Lewinella sp. 4G2: one gene and its partner. The protein of the gene in region 2 interacts with the protein of the main gene of each other region in a pairwise test. Links are inferred from orthologs where the notes say so. Each region holds a gene or a part of one and is shown on either strand. Other genes may lie near its edges. The genes, in order: A3850_RS08955 and rsfS.

What was found.
Region 1: the proteins of rsfS (region 2) and A3850_RS08955 interact in binary tests that used the Escherichia coli proteins (3 or more experiments, as listed by UniProt). The link is inferred for Lewinella sp. 4G2 from one-to-one orthologs.

The regions. Positions count from the first base shown.
Region 1 is NZ_LVWJ02000014.1:2,028,865-2,040,206, forward strand. What follows is about bases 3,309-6,148. They hold A3850_RS08955 (AAA family ATPase), read right to left. Parts: upstream 5,356-6,148; coding sequence 4,261-5,355; downstream 3,309-4,260. Other genes in these bases: A3850_RS08950 (prohibitin family protein), read left to right, coding at 3,309-3,488; A3850_RS08960 (DUF547 domain-containing protein), read left to right, coding at 5,594-6,148. In the rest of the region: A3850_RS08935 (lipopolysaccharide biosynthesis protein), read left to right, coding at 1-682; A3850_RS08940 (hypothetical protein), read left to right, coding at 1,135-1,614; A3850_RS08945 (DCC1-like thiol-disulfide oxidoreductase family protein), read right to left, coding at 1,639-2,274; more of A3850_RS08950, read left to right, coding at 2,709-3,308; more of A3850_RS08960, read left to right, coding at 6,149-7,141; A3850_RS08965 (hypothetical protein), read left to right, coding at 7,177-8,472; A3850_RS08970 (alpha/beta fold hydrolase), read right to left, coding at 8,500-9,282; A3850_RS08975 (hypothetical protein), read left to right, coding at 9,325-10,107; A3850_RS08980 (hypothetical protein), read left to right, coding at 10,278-10,643; A3850_RS08985 (S8 family serine peptidase), read right to left, coding at 10,815-11,342.
Region 2 is NZ_LVWJ02000014.1:1,688,094-1,699,284, reverse strand. What follows is about bases 4,453-7,141. They hold rsfS (ribosome silencing factor), read left to right. Parts: upstream 4,453-5,445; coding sequence 5,446-5,838; downstream 5,839-7,141. Other genes in these bases: ftsH (ATP-dependent zinc metalloprotease FtsH), read left to right, coding at 6,054-7,141; A3850_RS07755 (biotin--[acetyl-CoA-carboxylase] ligase), read right to left, coding at 4,467-5,321. In the rest of the region: A3850_RS07775 (hypothetical protein), read right to left, coding at 1-59; conjugal transfer protein TraF, read right to left, coding at 96-335; A3850_RS07765 (hypothetical protein), read right to left, coding at 804-1,265; A3850_RS07760 (S9 family peptidase), read left to right, coding at 1,589-4,414; more of ftsH, read left to right, coding at 7,142-8,021; A3850_RS07740 (nitroreductase family protein), read left to right, coding at 8,160-8,834; A3850_RS19510 (Uma2 family endonuclease), read left to right, coding at 8,855-9,460; A3850_RS07730 (spore photoproduct lyase family protein), read right to left, coding at 9,457-10,608; A3850_RS07725 (T9SS type A sorting domain-containing protein), read left to right, coding at 10,818-11,191. UniProt on the Escherichia coli protein: Functions as a ribosomal silencing factor. Interacts with ribosomal protein uL14 (rplN), blocking formation of intersubunit bridge B8.

The DNA of each region.
Region 1 (11,342 bases), 340 kb from region 2 along the record:
GGACCGGCTCCGCGACCTGTGGACCACCGCCGGCCCCTTGATCCTCTACGCAACGGTAGGTGGACTAGTAACGGCCTTCGACCCCTGGTTCGTCAATTACTGGTACGGCGACGACGAATCTATCTTCGCCCTCTACCGCTACGGTGCCCGCGACATTCCCTTTGTGACGGCGGTAACGAGCGGCATGATCGTCGTTATCCTCCCCCGGCTGACGGAAAGCGTCGGTAGCGGGCTGGCCCAACTCAAAGCTTCCTCCCGCCGCCTGTTCCACTGGATCTTCGCAGGTACCTTACTGCTCATGGTAACGGCCCCCTTCTGGTGGGCCCCGGTCTTTACGGAGTTGTTTGCGGAGGGCTTACCACTTTTCCGCCTGTACCTATTCATCACCGTGAGCCGCCTCCTCTTCCCGATGCCGGTGATCGTCGCTCTGGGGTATACCCGTGGGCTCTGGCTCTTCAGCTTCTCGGAATTGGTGATGAACCTTGTATTAAGCTGGTTACTGGTACCAAGTTTAGGCCTTTGGGGGATCGTCCTGGCCACCGTCGTATCCGATATTATCAATAAGGGTATCCTGATGTATTTCCTCTACCGGAAGGCGCGGATCTTGCCCGGCCAGTATATGGATTTGCGGGTGTTTCTGGGGTGGTGCCTGGTGCTTTTTGTGGCTTACTGGGTGGGGTAGGGGCCTCTGGCGGTTTTCGGGTTCATTTGCGGTATTGTTTGCCTCCGGCGGTTGCAGGGGAGAAAGAGGAGGAGATAGAGATACTGAGATTTTATACCAACATTTTTGTTTCGCAGGAGTCGGAGAGGTTGGGGAGGCCTGCGGCGCTTGCTTGCGTGAGATTTGTTCGCAAGAGAGGTAGAGCAAAAGAGAATCAGAGGCCTGCGGCGCTGCGTGACATGTCGTCCCGAATGGGCCGGCCAGGGTAGCGGTGGCACACCGTCAGGTGGCCCACTCTACTCCCGCTCCGGGTCTTCGTTGTTCCCTCGGCTGACTTACCATAACAAGCATTTTTACTATTCCCTCACCGTTTCCGTAAACCCAAAACTCCCCGCCAACACTATCTTCGACCTCACGATCCTTCCTTAGCAAGGTGGCTAATTGGAAGCAGCTCACCGTATACCCAGGAACCAATGCGCGAAAGCCTCAAACACTTCTTCATCGCCACCGGTACGTGGATGGCATTCAGTTGGGCGTCCAGCCTTCTCGTTACTCAGCTTTTGCCGGAAGCGACGGGGCTGGCCACAATGGCCAGTTACGTGCTGCCCTTTCTGTGCATCCTCATTTACGGGTTGATATTTCAGGTGGGGGAATTTCTGGAGCTCATCAAGGAGTTGCTGTTGTTACCCCTGCGCTTGTTCCGCCGGCGGAAGGAAGCGGTAGAAATGGAGGAGGCCGAGCCCAACACCCACAAGCAGGAACTCTTCGTGATTCCGCTGTGCGTAGTGATCTACGGTATCGCTGGCTTTTTGCTCAGTTTGATGCACGAAACCGGCTCGTGGGTAACCATCCACCTGTTGCTGGGGCTCGCCTGGGGCGGGATCAATTACGCTTTCTTCAAGTCTGGCATCATGACCTTTGAGGAGATCCTGCGGAGCAACGATGAATTTTAAGGCGGTAGTCTTAGCCCTGACTGCCTAGCCACCAAAGCGTCGCCACCCCTCCCAAACCGCGAAGAGGTAGGCCGCTCCAATCCCCCAACTATCCGGTAGGATGGCACCCAGCAGCGTGGCACCCAGCACCACCGTAGCGAAGTTGCCCAGGAAGTCCAGCCGCTCTGGGTGGAGGAAGAACCCAGTGGTGAGAAACAGCCCAAAGCCGATCGCCAGCGGGAGGGTGGGGAGGCCCAGCGCCAACACGGTCATCAGCACAAGTGCCAGGTAAGTCATCCGCCAACCGAGGTGTACGTCCGGAGCGCAATCGAAGCCCGTCGCCGGTGGTTTGGTACCGGCGATCACCCGGCGGTTGTACGTGATGAGCCAGTACAAGGGCTTGAGGGCGGCAAGGAAATAGGGGTGACGCAGTAGGGGTTTCAGGAGGGGCAGCGCACTTGCCACAACCGTAGTCATCGCATCCAGCCCGTACCGGACTTCCCCCGTCTCTTCGTCGAGGAGGGGGATTTCGTGGCGGCCTCGGTCGATGTCCAGGGTAGGCCACTCTTTGGGGCGGAGAGTGCTGAAGCCCTTCCGCTTACTCCAGTTGAGGGTCGTGAAAACACTGGTGTAGCCTTTGCACATGGGGCAGGCGTCGTCGTAGAGAAAGGTATTTGCCATGGTCGTTTCGATTGGTTGCACGGCAAAGCTACGGGCGAAATCACAAACTTTCAATTTTTTCTGAAAGTTTAGGAAGTTTGTTTTGCGAAAGGGCTTAGTGCGCTGAAGAAGTGGATTAGAGGAGGGGGGCAACCACCGATTTAGAACTACTTCCCATCCACTCATCCGCCCGGTCATTGATGGGAGGGTCAAAGTACGTCGGCCTGTGCGCCGTCCGATACACTAGAGGTGGCCCGGGCAAACTTCCCCCGCACCTGCGGCAGCGCCAACTAATTATTTTCATATCGATAATTAAATAGTAAATAGCCATTAACCGTAAGCACTTTGTTCTCTTAACACTCCCAAAACACCCTGAGTTACCAAACCCCTAAATGAATTAAAATCATAAAATAAACGCACGATCGCCGCTTACTTTAGTGAAAACCCAATACACCATGCCAGTAAGATTTACCTATTTTACCCTATTCCTTCTCACTATTTCTTTTTTATCCAGTTGTACCGTCGTTCGCGAGGGGCAGGTGGGCGTGAAACGGAAATTGGGGAAATACCGCGAGCGGCCCGTTGACCAGGGGGTGGCCTTTTATAACCCGTTCACGACGACCATTCGTAAGGTGAGTACGCGGACGGAAAACATGGAGGTCGAGCTCCACCTGCCCTCCAAGGAAGGCCTCAACATCCGGGCGGCCATCTCCATCCTCTACGCGCTCGACCCGACGAAGGCCACGGACCTGCTCCGGCAGATCGGACCGCGCTACGAGCAATCCGTCATCCTACCCGTATTCCGGTCGGCGGCGGCGGACGTCTCCGCCCGGTATTTCGCCAAGGATATGCACACCGGTGAGCGGGCCATCATCGAAGAGGCCATCCGCGAACAAATGGCTAAAAACCTGGCCCCGCGCGGCATCGTGCTGGAAACCGTCCTCATTAAATCCATCCAATTACCGGAAAACCTAGCCCGCGCCATCGAGGAAAAACTGGAAGCGGAACAGGAAGCGTTGCGCATGCAGTTCGTCCTCCAGCAAACCCGCCAGCAAGCCGAACAACAACGCATCCAGGCGGAGGGCACCCGCGACGCCCAACTCATCATCGCCGAAGGCCTCACCCCCGAGATCCTCCGCTTCAAAGCCCTCGAAGCCTACCTCGAATTGGCGAAGTCGCCCAATACGAAGGTGATCGTCCCAGGTGGCGATACACCGATTATGATTGAGGAGTAGGTTAGATGAGACACTAGACATTAGAAGTTAGATTTTAGACGGGCGGCGGCCAGACGTTCGGAGGAGTTCAAAGCTTGCTGCGCGCGCTTTGATCACGCTACGAGGTCCTTGGAGGGAGGTAAGGCGTTAGAAACTTTTCCATTTCATCAGGTCCTCGTGGCGTCCGACGCAGGAGGTCCCGCGAGCGTCCGGCTTGGGTGAATAATTACTTGCCTGGCCAGACGCTCGCAGGAGCTCAAAGCTGGCTGCGCGCGCTTTGACCACGCTACGAGGTCCTTGGAGGGAGGTAGGGCGTTAGCAACTTTTCTATTTCATCAGGTCCTCGTGGCGTCCGACGCAGGAGGTCCCGCGAGCGTCCGGCTTGGTGAATAATTACTTGCCTGGCCAGACGCTCGCAGGAGTTCAAAGCTTGCTGCGCGCGCTTTGATCACGCTCCGAGGTCTTTAGAGGGAGGTAGGGCGTTAGCAACTTTTCCATTCCATCAGGTCCTCGTGGCGTCCGACGCAGGAGGTCCCGCGAGCGTCCGGCTTGGGTGAATTATTACTTGCCTGGCCAAACGCCCGCAGGAGCTCAAAGCTGGCTGCGCGCGCTTTGACCACGCTACGAGGTCCTTGGAGGGAGGTAAGGCGTTAGCAACTTTTCCATTTCATCAGGTCCTCGTGGCGTCCGACGCAGGAGGTCCCGAGAGCGTCCGGCTTGGGTAGAAAAACTAATTTCTTTCACAATCCTCCCCGTCTAAAATCTAAAATCTAACGTCTAAAATCCAAAACCCCTACCCCAAAACCTCCCACAAATCCTCCCACCCCTTCCGCTGGCGGACGACCACTTCCAAATACTCCCGCCAAATCGGAGCGTCCTGCTCCCGGTCCTTTATGATGGCACCAGTGAGGCTCGCCGCCAGGTGCTCCGTTTCGAGGGTGCCGGAACCGAAGTGGTGGCTCAACGCCCTAGACTGGTTCACGACCGAAATGGCCTCCGCCGTAGAGAGAGTGGACGATGGTTGCTTCACCTGCGTCCGCCCGTCCTCCGTGCGGCCGTTGCGGAGTTCGCGGAAGATGGTCACCAGGCGGGTGATCTCGTCCGCTACGTCTTTTTTGATGGGGGGCAACTCCATACCCGCCGCCGCGGCACCGCTGCGGTCGGTGACGATCCTTACCTCTTCCTCCAGGGTCGCCGGCAGGGGCATTACGACGGTATTGAAGCGCCGCCGGAGGGCACTCGATAATTCGTTGACGCCCTTATCTCGGTCGTTCGCCGTAGCGATGACGTTGAAGCCGCGGACGGCCTGCACCTCCCGGTTCAACTCCGGCACCGGGAGTAGCTTTTCCGACAGGATGGTGATGAGCGCATCCTGCACATCACTCGGTATCCGCGTCAGTTCTTCGAGGCGGACGATCTTCCCCGTCTGCATTCCTACCATGACCGGGCTCGGCACCATGGCGGCCTCGCTCGGCCCTTCGGCGAGGAGGCGGGCGTAGTTCCAGCCGTAGCGGAGGGCGTCCTCGCTCATCCCCGCCGTACCCTGCACCAGTAATTTGGAATCCCCACTGATCGCCGCCGCCAGGTGTTCTGATACCCAGGTCTTCGCCGTGCCGGGTACGCCCACGAGGAGTAGGGCCCGGTCCGTTACCAAACTCGATACGGCTACCTCGATGATCCGCCGCTCCCCGAAGTACTTGGGGGTGATCTCCGTCCCGTCCGCCAGGGTATCCCCCAACAGGTAGGTGACGACGGCGCGGGGCGAAAGGTTCCAACCCGTTGGGCGGGCGAATTCGTCCTGAGCAGCGAGGGCCTTCAGCTCGTGGGCGTAGGCCGTTTCCGCGTGGGGCCGCAGGATTTCTGGGGTGGTATTTTTTGATTTGGGCATGGTTGGCAAGATAGCAACTCAGGGCTATTAGAGACTTTCGATACCGGAGGGATCACAGTGATTTGGCGGGATCAGTCTGGACCGCAGGTAAAGGCACATCGCGTCTAAAATCCAAAATCTAACGTATAAAGTCTCCAAAAAGGAATAATCGCCAACCCCCCAGGAAGAATCCATCACCCCCCCACGCAGCCATCCCCCCAACTTTGGAGTATTGGAAAACAAATAAAATACTCCACTCATGTTTAGATCAATTCTTCCCCTTTTACTCGCCTTCTTCGCTTTTACTTCAGTTAGTGCGGCGGCGGCCCCCCAATCATTTATTGCTGATGCGGATGCGCTCTTTAAGCAGCACGTTCAATCCGGACGTGTTGATTACGCCAGTTTGAAAAGCTCCGGCGCTATCGATCCCCTGGTCGCTAAAATTGCTGCCGTCGATCTGAGCTCTTTATCTGGCAACGAGCGTAAGGCTTACCTCATTAATGCTTACAATATCCTCGTCATCAATCAGGCTTTAGAAAATTACCCGCTCAAATCAGTGATGGACGTCAGCGGATTTTTCGACGGCAAGAAGCAGACCGTCGGCGGTCGTAAGTTGACGCTGAACCAGCTCGAAAAAGAGCTTTTACTGAAGGAATACAACGACGCCCGCCTGCACTTCGTCCTCGTTTGTGGGGCCACCGGTTGCCCGCCCATCACCAACTTCGCCTACACGGCTGGTAAGCTGGAGGCGCAACTGGATCAGCAAACCAAGGCCGCACTCAACGACGCTACCTTCATCCGCACCAGCGGGTCGACGGCGCAATTGAGCCAGATCTTTGATTGGTACAAGGCCGACTTCGGGGGCAGCAAGACCAATGTCGTCAACTGGATCAATCAGTACCGCAAGGCACCCATCGCCGCCAACGCCACCGTTTCCTACTACCCGTACGACTGGTCGCTGAACAAGCCCGCCGGCAGCGCTTCCGTGGAAACGCCGACCGCCACGGACGCCACGCCCAGCAGCGGCGGCGGCAACAACGCTTCGCGCTACGTCGTCTCTTCCACCATCCCGAAGGGCAGCGTGGAGGTCAAGATCTTCAACAACCTTTACAGTCAGGAGGCCGCCAACGAGCGGTCTTCTTTCTTTACCAGCCTTACGTCGGCCATCTATGGTGTCTCTGATCGAATCAACGTGGGCCTCGACGTTCGGGTGCGGCGGGTGCGGTACGACCAGGAGGGCCTGGCCAGCAACTTCGACGTGCTGCGTTCCGGTGGCGATTACTCCCGCACGACCGTGGCGACGATCGGCCCCAAGGTGCGCATTGCGCCCTTCAATCAGTTGCCCAACTTCTCCATTCAATCTGCCTTTTGGATCCCCGTCGGTGATGACCTGACCGGTGCCGAAAACGGTGGCCGCTTTGTCGACTTCGACGGCCCCACCTGGTTCACGCAGGTCTTTAATGACTTCCCGATTGGTGATAACTTCAGCTTCTTCGCCGAGGTCGATTTCAACCTGGAGGACATCGGTTCCAAGGAAGCCGGCCGCATCAACCGCTTCTCCACGCCCCTTACCGGTATCGTCAGCTACTTCCCCACGCCGAAAGCCACCATTTACGGTCTGGCCAGCTACGCGCCGTACTGGCAGTCGGAGCCCGATTACTTCTACCAGTTGGGCGCCGGCGCGAAATACCAGTTTACGCCTAATCTGGAGTTAGAGTTGCTGTACACGGCCTTCGATAACCAGTTCCTGAGCAGCGTCGATGGTAATGCGAGCACCGTCAATCTTGGTTTGCGCTTCAATTTGTAAACGGGACTTCTCCTCACCTCAAAATTCCCCTTCCCGTGTTACGGCCCGTCCTGTTTTGCTTGCTCTTTTTGCTGGGCACCTGCGTCAGCGCCCAAATCCAGCACGATTTTACGAATCTGGCGCGGACGCGGGTGCAATATATCGCCGCCCGGACCGACCTCGAATTAACGGACCAAAACGAACTACAGGATATCTCCAAAAATACCGGTACCGAGCAGTTGGATGCCATGCGGCAAACGCTCGTCAATCTGCCGGCTTTTACCGACGCGCGCTGGGAATTGGATATCAAAATAAATAAGGACGGCACCGCCGATACCCTGGTAAATTGGACGGTAGAGGAAAGCCGGACGATCTTCCCCATCCTCAGTATCGGTGGCGTGCGGGGGAATACTTATTACCAGGTTGGATTTAACGACATACACTTCCGGGGGCGGGGGCAGGAATTAACTGCCTTTTACCAGAATAATGATGGGGAACACAATTACCTGGTATTACTCCGCAACCAAAATTACCGCGGCTCCCGCTGGGGCTACAGCCTCGAAAGCCGCCGCTACGCCGCCGTCGAACCGGTCTACTTCCCGGAGGCGGCCGTGGATTACCGGTACAGCAACCAGAGTTTCGGAGCCGGCGTCAGCTTCGCCCCAACCATTGGCCAGTCGCTCACCTTCGGCCTGACGACCTTCCGGGAAAAGTACCGCAAAATTGAGAGTGGCAACCTGGAAACACCCGGCCCCGATTTTGTGAGTCTACAGAAGTATCTCGTCAAAATGGGTTACAGTCGCAACCGGACCGACCGCTTCGCCGAACGGTTGGAAGGGACCCACCACGAAAGCAACGTCCAGGCCGTCCGCACCGTCGGTGGCAACGACAACTTCCTGATCGCCTGGCACGATTTTCGGTACTTCCAATTGCTGGGCAACCGCTCCAACCTCGCCCTGCGGCTGCGGACGGGCCTCAGCAGCAACAACGAATCTCCCTTCGCTCCGTTCGTGCTGGATAGCCAGTTTAACATCCGTGGCAGCGGCAACCGGATCGACCGGGGCACGGCCCAACTCGTCCTTAACCTGGAGTACCGCTACTCCGTGTGGCGCGACCGTAGGGAACGCTTCGCCGCCCAACTCGTCGGCTTTTCTGACCTTGGTACCTGGCGCTCCCCCGGCGGCGAACTGGCCGACCTCTGGGAACGGGAATCCGTCCGCCATTTCCTTGGTGCCGGCGTTCGCCTCATCAGCCTGAAGGCCCACAACGCCGTCCTCCGCATCGACTACGGCGTCGACGTGACCGACCGCCGCGCGAACGGGGTAGTGGTAGGCTTTGGCCAGTATTTTTAAGCTGAATAATTTAATTGGCTGATAGCCCTAAGCCACCACCGGCCGCTCCTCCATCACCCGCGTCAGGAAGTCGTCCATGTACGCGTTGAATTCGCCCGGCACTTCCATCATCGGCGCGTGGGCGCACTTATCGATGAAGTGCAGCTCAGAGTTCTCGATCAGTTCCTGGAACTGTTCCCCCACGAAGGGTGGGGTGATGGTATCCTGATTACCCCATACGAGGAGGGTAGGGGCCTTGATGCCATCCAACTTATGCGCCAGGTTGTGGCGAACGGCGGATTTGGCCGTCATGATGATGCGGATGCCCTTGTTGCGGTCGTTGACCGTAGAAAAGACTTCGTCGACCAGTTCCTTACTGGAAACGGCGGGGTCGTAAAAAGTGCTCTCCGTTTTCTTCTTGATGAACTCGTAGTTCTTTCGCGGTGGCAGGCTGTTGCCCATGGCGCTCTCGAAGAGGCCGGAGCTGCCCGACAGAATGATGGAAGCGATCTTTTCGGGGTGGTCCAGCGCGTACAGGATGGCCACGTGGCCGCCCAGGCTGTTGCCCATGATGTGGATCTGCTCCCAACCCTTGTGCTCCACAAAATCGTGAAGGTGGGCTACCAGGCCGGCGAGGGATACCTTACGTAGGGGCAGCGTCATAATGGGCAGGGTGGGTACGACGACGTTGAAGCGGTCTCGGAAGTGCTCGATCTGGGCCCCGAAGTTGGAGAGGCCCCCGAAAAGCCCGTGGAGCAAGACGAGGGGCGGGCCCGAACCACCCGTCTCCAGGTATTCGAACTTTCCATCTTTTTGCATCTGATCGGCCATAGTAAAGCTGCTTACGCCAAAGGAACGACAAAAAACCGGTAAATGTTAGCCACGGTCCCCGCTGAAAACCTTCCCCGGCGCCTCCGCCGTAAATTTACCCGCCCCAGACCAATACGCCGCTTGCACACGACCCTCACCCTTTTCAACTACGCCGGCCTCCGGAACCGCTTCTGGGCCCTCAGCCAGATGGGCCTGGCACCCGCTCAGTTGGCCACCACGCCGGGACTGCAATTCGGCCGGCTGATGGGGAGCGGCGGTGGCAACGGCTTCAGCGTATCCCCCAACTGGGGCGTCTACGCCTGGCTCGGCCACTGGGAAAGCCGGGCGGCAGCGGATGACTTCTTTGGCGGCAACGCATGGTACGTCGAAGCCCGCAAACGGTGCCAGGAAAGCCTGACAGTCCACCTTCTCCCCACCATGACCCACGGGGAATGGGGCGGCGGCAACCCCTTCGTGGCCGACCGTGACGCCTACGACCCCTCCGCGCCGGTGGCGGTCATCACCCGGGCGACCATTCACCCGAGTAAATTGCCCGATTTCTGGCGCTACGTACCGAAGACCTCCGCCTCGGTGTACGACCATCCGGAGCGGCTGCTCAGCATCGGGGTGGGGGAGTACCCGATCTTCATGCAGGCCACCTTCAGCCTCTGGAAGACAGGTAAAGCCATGCAGGCCTTTGCTTACCGCAGCGACCACCACAAGGAGGTCGTCAAACTCACCCGCGAGCGGCAGTGGTATAAGGAGGAGATGTTCACCCGCTTTGCCGTCCTGGAACTCGAGGGCAGTTGGGCCGGGCTGCGCGAGCCGGAGGCACTGTTTTCGTAGCGATTAAGGACCAGCCGTTAAAATTTGGTGGTGAACAACAATATTCTATATTTTCCCATTGAATTTGCGGTGGGTCGCGCGTACGTCGTCGGCCTATCGATTTAGGCCTTTTATTTATTGGTGGATATTGAATTACAGTTATTTCCCCACCTTTTGAGTCGTACGTCAGCATGCCACAACTTTCCTGGAGCATCAACGGAGTAAACGGGATCATTTACCGCATCGGCCTCTTCCACGGGGATAAGGACCGCCACGTCGTCGTGCACTGCAACGACAAGGTGGTGGCCGTCGATTTCAGCGTGGAGGAAGCCAAGACATATTCCGTTTTCCTCGACCAGGAACTCTGCGAAGTCGCCATCGAAACGGCCGGCCCGGACCAGTATACTTACGACTGCCGCATCAACCGGGACGCCGCCACACCCCTCAACGAGAAGCGCAAACAGCACCGGGCGGAGGAGGAGAAGCGGGATCAGTACCGCGTCATCGGTTTGCTCTCCATCGGCATCATTATCCTGCTGATCTGGTTGTTGTACTAAGAGCTTGTTTGGGATTTTTGAGAACTGAGAAGCAATGATTTATGGTTCTGGCTAAATCAAAAATTACGCACCTAGCGGGCTAAGTAAGTAATTTTTGATAACGCCAGGTCCGTAAATGCTTGTTTCTCAGGAAGCAAAAATCCGAACAAGCTCTTAATTCTCCGCGCTGTTCTAAAGACTGCTGAGGCTCCTTAGCCACGGCTCCCGTCCACTTACGCTTTGCACCCGCGTCCGCGCCCGAATACCTTCCGCCCGCGTCGCGAAGGGGCCAAGCAAAATGCGGAAAGCCGTTCGCCCATTTACTTCGCTGATGCTGACCATGACGGGCAAGCCGTACTGTTTTTCGGCGCTTTCCACCTCCCGCAACACGTTGGCTAGCTCGGCCAGGACGCTCATCTGGAGGCCGTAACCCGTCTTCGCCTGGTTGCGCACGCTGAAGCGGTACAAACCGGTACCATTGCCAATGCGGATGGGCGTGGTAGGGCGTGCCGGGGCCGGCGTAGGTTTGGGCGCTGGCCCCGATTCAATGCGGGACGAGTTGGGCGCTCGCGCGGGTGCGGGGGGAGTGGGAACAGGAGGCGCTGGCTGTGAGATTCCACCGGAATTCCGCAGCCGCAACGCTTCGGTAACGGCTCGTTCCGCATTGACGCGGCCGTAACCAAACTTGGTGGAGTAACCCCGCGCGTCGTACTCCCAACG
Region 2 (11,191 bases):
TCGGTCTGAGAGCAGCCGTTGGCCCCGACGAGTAGCAAAATGGGTAGTAAGAACTTCACAGTAATTAGTTTAGCTAACTATTAGTGTATGGATGGTTAAGCTTCCAGATCAGCCATGCTGGCCCCGAAGTTGAGGTGAATGGGCCCGTTGCCCGCAATGACGAGCGCCGGTACGGATTTCACACCGGCTTGTTTGGCAGCAGGCACTTGGCCCGGTTCATCGCCGAGGTGAACGATTTGCACGTCGTGAGCCGCAGCATCGACGAGTTGGAGGATTTGCCGTTCGGCATCAAGACAGACCGGGCACCCGGCGTGGTAGAAAATGACTTTCATGATAGAAAGATTTGAGTGAGTAAATTTAGTTAGTTCAACTAACTAACATCATCACATTACGCTTAGTTGAGGGTTGACAAGATATTTCTTCAAGGTTTTGAGAACTAGCGTATGCACCCCAGAGCCGGACGCTTGGAAGACCTCCTATCGTCGGACGTTCCAAGGTCCTACCATAGACAAAATTCAGCTCCTCGTAGCGTCGATGCTATTGTAGCGCAGCGGAAATAGAATCGTTCTGCGAGCGTGCGGTCATACACAACCGGACGCTCGCAGGACCTCCTACGTCGGACGCTACGAGGACCTAGACCTACTAAAATTTACCCTCGAGCTCCTCGTAGCGTCGATGCTGTTGTAGCGCAGCGGAAATAGAATCGTCCTGCGAGCGTGCGGCCAAACACATAACTAAAGAATCCCACCCCAACACCGGCCCCAAAAAGAACTCCTCCCTCTTCACTAATCAAGCAATCTAATCTACTCCCCCTCAAGCCCTTCCTCAATCCGCCGCCGTAAAAAGATGCGGTCAAACGTCACTGTTTCGGAGCGCAATGCGGCCAGATCCAACAAGCGAAGAGCGCTTCGTAGGTTCTCTTTTCGGCCTAGTGGTTGCGCCTCCGCAACTTGGACAGCAAATTTGGCTAGGTGATCGAGGTGTTCGCCCGTTAGTTCAAGTTGCGTAACGTAAGCAAGGGCGGCAGCTCCATCCAACGTCGTAAAATGTGGGAAGTCGAAGCCCACCTGCTCACGCAATTCCTCCTGCGTTATGGAGATTGCCTGTACTGGGTCAGCATTTGTTCTAAGCTTCAAAAAGTCCGCCAGGATCTTACCCAGGACGCGCCCAAGTTGCTCGATCTGTTCCTGAATAATGTCGCGTTGTACCATGTTGGCTTGAAAGAGTGAGTGAACGGATGGTTCGGTAAAGCCTAATAATTGCATCCCCTCATTATTAATAGTTTGAATTCCACCGCAGGAACCCTACCCCTCCATCACCGAACGCTTGGAAAACCTCCTACCGTCGGACGTTCCAAGGACCTAGAATACAGTAGCTAATCAATCCCCACGCCGCCCCCAGGTCCTTGGAGCGTGCTCCCCACGCGCGCAGCAAGTGGGGAGTTCCTCCAAGCGTCCGGTATTGACCAACAACACCGGACGCTTGGAGATCCTCGTACCGTCGGACGCTCCAAGGACCTATCCTACAGTAGTCAATCAATCCCCCCCAACCCAAAAACGTATCTTACCCACCCCAACCCTCCCCCACCATGCGGTACGCTACCCTTCTCCTCTTCCTGCCCTTGCTCTGCACCTGCGCCAGCGCCCAACTCGCCCCACAAAGAAGCGGAGCCGGCACCCAAAACCCACCCAACCCAAACGGCAAAGCCATCACGGTAAAGGACATGCAGCGCTGGAACCGGATCACCAACGAGCAACTGAGCGCCGACGGGAACTACGTACTGTATACACTGACCAAGGACGTAGGCGACCCGGTGGCCGTGCTCTACGACGTGCGGAAGCAAACTGAGCGGCGCTTCCCCCGCCTCCACGGCGCAACGCTGAGTTACGACGGAAAAAATGTAGTGGGCATCCTCAAACCCGCCCGCGAGGAAGTGCGGCGGATCAAACTGAAGGAGAAGAAAAAAGCGAAGGACCAACTCGCCAAAATGGACAGCCTCCTCGTCTGGAACCTGGGCCAGCCGGAACCCGTCGTCACCCCCCACGTACATGGCGTAAAGATGCCGGAACGGGATGCGCGCAGCTACGCCTACCTGACGGAAAGCATCCTGCCCGATTCGCTCACGAAAAGCCTGGACAAGAAAGCTAAACGCCTGGTGGTGAGAAACTTCGCGAATCAGGACAGCTTCTACCTCGAAGGCGTCATGAGCTACGTTTGGGCGCGCGACGAACCCGTCCTGCTCGCCCACCAGACCGATAAGGACAGCACCTGGACGGCCGGCGTTCACCGCCTCGACACCCGCGAACTGGAGTGGCGGGCGCTGGAACAGGATAGCCTCGACTTCACCGGCCTCGCCCTGAGTAGCGACGGCCGCCAGGCCGCCTACCTCTCCGCCACCGATGACGGTGAAGACGCGCAAAAACCCTACACCCTCCAGTACTGGAGCGCCGACCGCGGAAACGTAACGGACCCCACGGCGGGCCAAGACTACGGTGACGCCGGCTACGCCATCAGTAAGGATTACCGGCCCCGTTTCAGCACCGACGGTAAGAGCCTCTTCTTCGGCAACCGGCCCCGCCGCGCCGAACGGGATACGACTCTGCTCGAAGATGAGATTGCCGACGTCGAGATCTGGCGCACGGAAGAGCCGCGGCTCTACACCCAGCAAAATGTGAACCTCTCCGACGACAAAAAGGCTACCTACCTCGCCGTCTACCGCACCGAAAGTGGGCGGGTGCGGCAACTCGCAGAGGAGGCTTACCCCTACGTCGTTACCCCACCCGAAATGAACGGCGATTGCGTCGCGGTCTACGACGACCGGCCTTACGCCAAACAAACCATGTGGGAAGGCTACCCCGGTGGCCGCGACCTCAAAGTGATTAACCTGGATAACGGTGACGAGACGGAAGTGCCCCGCGGTGAAGTTGCCCCCGCTCGCTTCCTCGCCGGCGGCAATTATCTCGTGTGGTACAACCAAACGGATACGACCTGGAACAGCTTCGACCCGAGCAACGGCCAGCTGCACACGCTAACGACCAACGCCACCGGTATTTTCTACGACGAACTCAACGACCGGCCCATGCACCCCCGCGCCTACGGCATGGCTGGCACGCTGGAAGACGGGCAACACTTCCTCGTCAGCGACCGCTACGACCTCTGGAAACTCGACGCGAGCGGCCGCGACGACGCCACGCGGCTGACACGGGGGCGCGCCAACCAAATCCGCTACGCCCTGCGGGATCTGGACCGGGAGGACCCCTTCATCGACCCGCGCAAGGACCAGTTCGTCACGATGTTCAACGAAAACAACAAACACGCCGGGATGGGCTGGATGGACGTGAGCAACGGCGACGTACTCATCCTCCGTTCTGGCCCAAAGACCTACGGAGATTTTATGCGGGCGCGCTCCGCAGAAGCTCTCGTTTTTAGTGAAGCTGACTTCCGGCAGTTCCCTGACCTGCAGTATACCGATGACCTCTTCGCCAGAAACCTGCCGGCAACCCGCGTCTCCATTGCCAACCCACAGCAGGCCAATTTCCGCTGGGGCTCCGCCGAGAATTACAGCTGGATCGACAACCAGGGCCGCACCTTGCAGGGCTTGCTCATCAAACCTGACGGCTTCGACCCGAATAAACAGTACCCACTGCTCGTCAACTTCTACGAGCGCAACAGCGAAAGTGTCCACCGCCACCGCACGCCTACGCCCGGCCGGAGTTCCATCAACTATTCCCACTACGCCAGCAAGGGCTACGTGATCTTCAATCCGGACGTCGTTTACCGCGTCGGATACCCCGGCGAAAGCGCCTACGACTGCGTGATGAGCGGTGTTACGAGCCTCCTCGGCGAGGGCTTTATTGACCGCGAACGCATCGGCCTCCAGGGCCACAGTTGGGGTGGTTATCAGGCGGCTTACCTCGTTACGAAAACGGATCTATTTGCGGCCGTGGAGTCCGGCGCGCCGGTCGTCAACATGTTTTCTGCTTACGGGGGCATCCGCTGGGGTTCGGGCCTGAGCCGGCAGTTTCAGTACGAGAAAACCCAGTCGCGCATCGGCGGCAGCCCCTGGGAGTACCCGCTGCGCTACCTCGAAAACAGCCCGATCTTCACGACGGACAAGATCAACACGCCGCTCCTAATCCTGCACAACGACGCCGACGGGGCCGTGCCGTGGTACCAGGGCATCGAGTGGTTCACGGCCCTGCGCCGCCTCGGCAAACCCGCCTGGCTCCTCAACTACCGCGGCGAGCCCCACTGGCCCGTCAAAACTCCCAACCGCGCCGACTTCCAGACCCGTATGGAACAATTCTTCGACCACTACCTCATGGAGGCACCCATGCCTAGGTGGATGCGCGACGGCGTGGCGCCGGTGGAGCGAGGGATCGAGCAAGGGTTGGAGTTGCTGGAGGATTATTAGTTTCTAGTGTTTAGTTACTAGTTTCTAGTGGTGGGTTTCTAGAAACTAGAAACTACCTACTAGAAACTAATAACCGTACCTCCCGCAAATCAAACGCACTAGCCCGCCCACCAGCCATCCGCACCACCAATTGGCCACGATCATTCACCCCCTCAATAACCCCGGTAAACACCTTCCCCGTCGCCACGTGCCGGAACTCACTGGGGACGCCGCGTCGGTAAAGTCGATCTTCATAATTTCGGTCCAGAAGCGCGAGGCCCGCGCTGCTGCTCATTTTTTCGTATTGATTGGCGAGGTCGGTTAGCAATTGTTTGAGGACGGTTCCCAGGTCAAAGGTCGTACTGGTCAGGGCGCGGAGGCTCGTGGCGGTGGCCTTTAGTTCCGACGGGAAGTCGGTTTCATTCACGTTCAATCCGATGCCAATCACGGACCAGTCTAGGGCGCTACCGCGGAGTCCATTTTGGATGAGGATGCCGGCGATCTTACGCTTCCCGACGTATACATCGTTCGGCCATTTTACGCTTATTCCGTCAAGGTTTTGGGCGCTGCTCCCGATATGATGCGGGACAAGTTTGGCGCTCGCGCGGGTGCGGTGTGTGGGACCGAGGAAAGCGTCAACCGTTTGGGCCACGGCCAGTGCCGCAACCTGGCTCAACGCAAAGACCTGCCCCACGGTGAGGTGGGAGGGGCGGGTGACCAAGCTAAAGGTGAGGTTGGCGTACGGAGAAGAATGCCAGGCGTTCGTGCCCTGCCCCCGGCCGGCGGACTGGTCGTCCGTAATAAAGACCGCCCCGTGGGCCGGGGGATGGGGGGAGGAAAGCGCGGCTACGGCCAGGTCATTCGTGCTACCGGTGGCAGGGAAGTGGTGGGAAACTTTCGGAAAAACCCGGGTGTTACTTTCTTTCAATGTCGGCCGGCTGTAACTTTAAGTAATTATCGCCGAAAATACGGAACGGGACTGACCTTATGGGCTCCGCCACCGGTTTCCCTGGCACGGTACTTGCTACCAATCCCTTCACTAAACAAGTAATTTGAATACTTCCATCAAGTTGTCATCGGGCAACGTTACCGAAAGAATGAATCAACGGCTGGACGTCATCGTCGATGCCATGCAGGACATCAAGGCGAAGAACATCGTCAAGATCGATCTGCGTAAACTAACGGACCGGCCTACGGACTTTTTCGTCGTCTGCGAAGGTGAATCCGTCACCCAGGTCGCTTCCATTGCGGACAATATCCAGATGCGGCTGAAGCGCGAACTCAGCGAGCACCCGAAGAGCGTCAATGGCGGCCTCGTCGCCAAGTGGGTCTGTCTGGACTACTTCGATACCATCATCCACGTCTTCTACCCCGAAACGCGGGCCTTCTACGAACTGGAGGACTTGTGGAGCGACGGCGAGTTCACGACTTACGAAGACGTGTAGGGCCACGCCCCGCCTTCCTCCGCCGCACCTTGGCCCTTTCTACCCGGCCCAACTAAGTGGTCGGGGTTCTTCTACGCCCGGGATTAGCCGTGTTTTACGCGAACAATGCACGGGTATAATCGCTAGAGACCAAGGACGGTCACGATCCCAACATAACGTAAATACGCCCCAACACGAGCCAACGAAATCAGGCATCGTGCGTTAGCCAAACATATATGAACACGAACAAGAAAGATAAGAAGCCCGAAGGGGGCGGGAACAAGCTCCAGAGTTACTGGCTCTACGCGATCATGTCCCTCGTGCTGCTAGCGCTCGTTCTCTCCAGCCTGACGGGTGGTGCCAACGTCGATATCGACAAAAAACGCCTCCTGCAGATGATCGAAGATGAAGGCGCGATCACCAAGGTCGAGCTGGTCAACGGCAAGCACGCCGAGATCTACATCGATTCGGAAAAGAAAGAAGGCAACGCCTACAAGGACGCGGCCGATAAGGGTCTCGGCGGCAAGCGCTACGACTACCGCATGGAAGTCATCACCGCCGACAACTTCACCCGTTTCATGGATGAGGCGCAGGACCGCAACGATGTACCTTTCGACGAGCGAATTCCGATCATCCCCGTAGAACGTGCCGATATTTTGGGTAGCATCCTGGGTTGGGTACTCCCCATCGGTCTCCTCGTACTACTCTGGGTCTTCATCATGCGCCGGATGGGTGGCGGCGCCGGCGGTCCTGGCGGACAGATCTTCAACATCGGAAAATCCAAGGCGACGCTGTTCGATCAGAACTCTAAAGTGAACGTCACTTTCGCCGACGTGGCGGGTCTCGACGAAGCCAAGGAAGAAGTGATGGAGGTCGTCGACTTCCTCAAGAACCCCAAGAAGTATACCGCCCTCGGTGGTAAGATCCCCAAAGGTGTCCTCCTGGTGGGCCCTCCCGGAACGGGTAAAACCCTCCTCGCCAAAGCCGTCGCCGGTGAAGCGGGCGTTCCCTTCTTTACGATGTCCGGTTCGGACTTTGTGGAGATGTTCGTCGGCGTAGGTGCCAGCCGCGTACGGGACCTCTTCAAGCAGGCCCGAGAAAAGGCCCCCTGTATCATCTTTATTGATGAGATCGACGCCATCGGCCGCGCCCGCGGAAAGGGTGCCATGCAGGGTGGTAACGACGAACGGGAGAACACCCTCAACCAGCTCCTCGTAGAGATGGACGGTTTCTCCACGGATAAAGGCGTCATCCTGATGGCCGCAACCAACCGGCCCGACGTGTTGGACAGTGCCCTCCTCCGCCCGGGCCGTTTCGATCGCCAAATTGGTATCGACCGTCCGGACTTGAAAGGACGGGAGGCCATCTTCAAGGTTCACCTCAAGACGATCAAGATCGACGAGAACCTCGTGGATGCCTTTACGCTGGCGGAAATGACGCCCGGTTTTGCCGGTGCGGAGATCGCCAACATCTGTAATGAGGCGGCCCTGATTGCCGCGCGCCGTAACCAGACCAGCATTACGCTGAACGACTTCAACTACGCCCTCGATAAAGTGATCGGTGGCCTCGAGAAAAAGAACAAGCTCATCAATCCCGAGGAAAAGGAGATCATCGCCTATCACGAAGCTGGCCACGCCATCTGTGGTTGGTTCCTGGAACACGCCAGTCCTCTGGTGAAGGTGACGATCGTCCCCCGTGGTGTGGCCGCACTCGGTTACGCCCAGTACTTACCCAAGGAGCAGTACATCACCCGCACCGAACAGATGCTGGACATGATGTGCATGACCTTCGGTGGCCGCGCGGCGGAAGAGGTTTTCTTCGGCAAGATCAGTACCGGCGCCCAGAACGACCTCGATAAGGTAACGAAGCAGGCATACGACATGATCACCGTCTACGGTATGAACGATAAGGTTGGCCAAGTCAGCTTTTACGGCATGAGCCAGAATGGTTACCAACGCCCCTACTCCGACGATACGGCTACGCTGATCGACAACCAGGTACGTGCCCTCCTCGAAGGGCAGTACCAGCGGGCGCAGGATCTCCTCCGGGAGAAGCGCGCCGAGGTGGAGCTGCTGGCGAAGGAACTGCTAGACAAAGAAGTGCTTTCCAGTAAGGACCTGGTGCGCTTGATTGGCCCACGGCCTTCTGATGCGGATCCGCTGGCACCAGTGGAGAGTGAAGGGGTGGTAGATAATTCTTTGTAGTCTGAAGATTCTAGAAGTTAGATTTTAGACCCAATTACCTTCCCAAAAAGGGTGTGGAGCTTGTCGCTTCACACCCTTTTTCTATGCCTTCACCCACCAGCCGCATTACGCTTCCACTGCGGTGCCTACCTTCGTGGCATGGCTAATTCTGATCTTGGGTTTACTCCCCTTGCCTTTACGGAACGTTCCCCCGAAACCATGCACCTGCGGGCGCGCCAACTATTTGAGGAGCTGAACGAACGGCGGACCGTGCGAGAATTCAGCGACCGACCGGTGGCGAAGGAGGTGATTGAGTACCTGCTGCAAACGGCCTCCTCCGCACCGAGTGGCGCCCACAAACAACCATGGACATTTTGCGTGATCAGTGACCCCGTGATGAAGGCCAAGATCCGCGAGGCGGCGGAGAAGGAGGAGTACGAAAATTACCACGGCCGGATGTCCGACGACTGGCTGGTAGACCTGAAGAAATTTGGGACGGACTGGGAAAAGCCCTTCCTGACGACGGCGCCCTACCTCATCGTCGCCTTTAAAAAGGCCTACGATATTGGGCCGGACGGGGAGCGGGAAAAGAACTACTACGTGAATGAATCCGTGGGCCTGGCCTGTGGTTTCCTCATCGCCGCCATCCACCACGCTGGCCTGGTGACCGTAACGCACACCCCCAGCCCGATGAACTTCCTGCAACAAATTCTCAAGCGCCCTGCGAACGAACGCCCCTTTCTGCTCCTCCCCGTCGGTTACCCCGCGGAGGACGCGCAGGTTCCTGTGATTGAACGGAAGGGTTTGGGAGAGGTGAGTGTTTGGTTTGAGTGAGGAGTTCCTAACTTACAAGTATGACCTCACCAACGTATTGCGCTGATCTTCCTTTGGCCTGTTATCCACTGCGCACCACGAAACAATTCTCGGAGGAAGATTTTTGGAATTTCTGCGCTGAGCATCCGGATATATTTTGTGAGCGGAACGAAAATGGCTCTATAATAATCAGCACGCCGGTCTTTACGAAGACTGGATCAGCTGTGGCAGCAGTGGCTGCGGATCTTACCATGTACTGTCGTCAGCACGGTGGCCAGGCATTCGGTAGTAAAGCTGGTTTTACCCTTCCAGATACCTCCGTAAGAACAGCATCGGTAACGTACGTATCAGTAGAAACGATGGCATCGATATCCTGGACCGAGTTAACTAAATTCGCCGGTCTAGTACCTGACTTCGTCGTAGAGGTCGTTGATCCAACGCGCTCAGGATTTGTGAATGATTTGCGGATGCGCACAACCTGGATCGCTAACGGCGTAAAACTGGCCTGGCTCATCGACGTCGATGCGGATAAGCTCTGGATCTACCGGGCCGATAGCTCCGTCAAGATCGTTTCCCCGCTCAACCAAACCATCACCGGCGAAGACGTGCTCCCCGGTTTTGAATTTGACTTGCGCCTACTTTCCTAGGTAAAGTAAAGAATTGTCTCCTCCCCAAAGCGGGCACCGATCTCCCGGTACATCCATTCTTTGAGCTCGCCTAACTGCTCTTTCTGATAGACGAATTTGTGGCCACCGAATTTATTAAACTTCTTGCGCCGCCCCTCTTCGCTCAGGTCCAACTTCGTGTTGGGGTACCAATCTAATAGCACCTGTTTGGAGCCGGGGGTGAAGCGGTGGGTGATGAGTTCGAAGGTAACGTCGCACCCCTCCCCTACTGCTTCCTGAGTGCGGTCGAGCACCTCGACGTAGCTCTCCTGCCAACCGGGGAAGGGCATGATGGGAGCGAGCACGATACCTACTTTATAGCCTGCGCCACAAAGACGGCGGAGGGCCTCGATGCGGGCCGTAAGATCAGCAGTGCCACCCTCCAAGCGGCGGGTGACCCACTCGGCATTGAGGCTGATGCGGCTCCGGGTGTGGCCATTGTGGGTCAGACCGAGGAGTGGGGTGACGTCGTCGTACTTCGTCACCCAACGCAGGGTCGCCTGGGGCTGGGTACCGAACCATTCGATCGTCCGGCTGAGGGAACCGGTAAGGTGCTCTAAACCGAGTGGATCGGTGTAGCAGCTGGCTTCAAAGCTGGTCGTTCCTTCCCCAGGTTGAATGTAGTTCACGTTGTTCTCCAGGATCTGTTCCAGGTTGCCGTACACACGAGTGATCGGTGCACCCGGCAGGCTTCCTGCCAGGTAGCAATACTGACAGTGCGCCGGGCAGCCCTTCGCGAGGTGGAATTGCCAGTCGGCGGAAGGCGGGATGGGCGTCAGGCGCATTGCACTCGGGGGCGCGTTCACGATGGCGAGGGTGTTCTTGGATTTTTGGTAGGTCTCCCGCACCGTGTTGCCCTTTAGCCGGGGCAACCGATTCTTGCTCAGGCGCTCGTAGTTGACGCCAAGTTGATCCAACCGTTCCGCAATGCGGCGGCCGTGCTCTTCCTCCCAGGCGGCGGCCGTGAAGTAGACGTGCTTGGGTTTCCACAATTTGGCGGGCCGGCCGATGGTATTTGCGCGCTGAGTAAATGTAGCAACCGGTGGGGCTACGGATTGGCTGATGGGCTCCTCCGCGTGGTCCAGGGGTAACTGGGCACTGACATGGGGAGCATCGTGTAATTGGTTCATTGGCACCGGTTCTGTACTTAGTAAAGCGGTAGCCAGTGACTTAGAGTTCGATCGGCTCAGAAAGAGCAGAAATTCGTTTAAGGGGGGTAAATCATCCACCGGAAGGACTAAAATTATCTAACAAGTCGCTCTCTGCCTGTCTGTAAATGAAACCGTTATATATTACAATCGATTTCATTCGTCCTTTGGCGATCAACCTAACTTCGATTATGCTACGAACTCTACTTGCTCTTCTATGCTTCTTTCCCCTCTTCCTCTCCGCTCAAATTTGGACGGAGGACTTCGACGGGGCCAATACCACCAATCCGCCAGCTTTCGACATGAGCTGCACGATGGATAATAACGACTACTTCGGCCTCGTGTGTGAGAACGGGGGCAGTTGTAGTAATCCCGTCCGGTCCGACTTCGTCTACGGGGCCGCCAGCGGCACTTTCTTTGGTGTCCGCGACATGGATTCCGCCCCCGGCTGTTCGGTGGATCTGGCCGGTGAACTACTCAGCTTTACGGACATCGACATCACCTCCTGCGGTGGGGCGACCAACGTCCTTTACCTCTGCTTCACCGTGGCGGAGACCCGTAACAT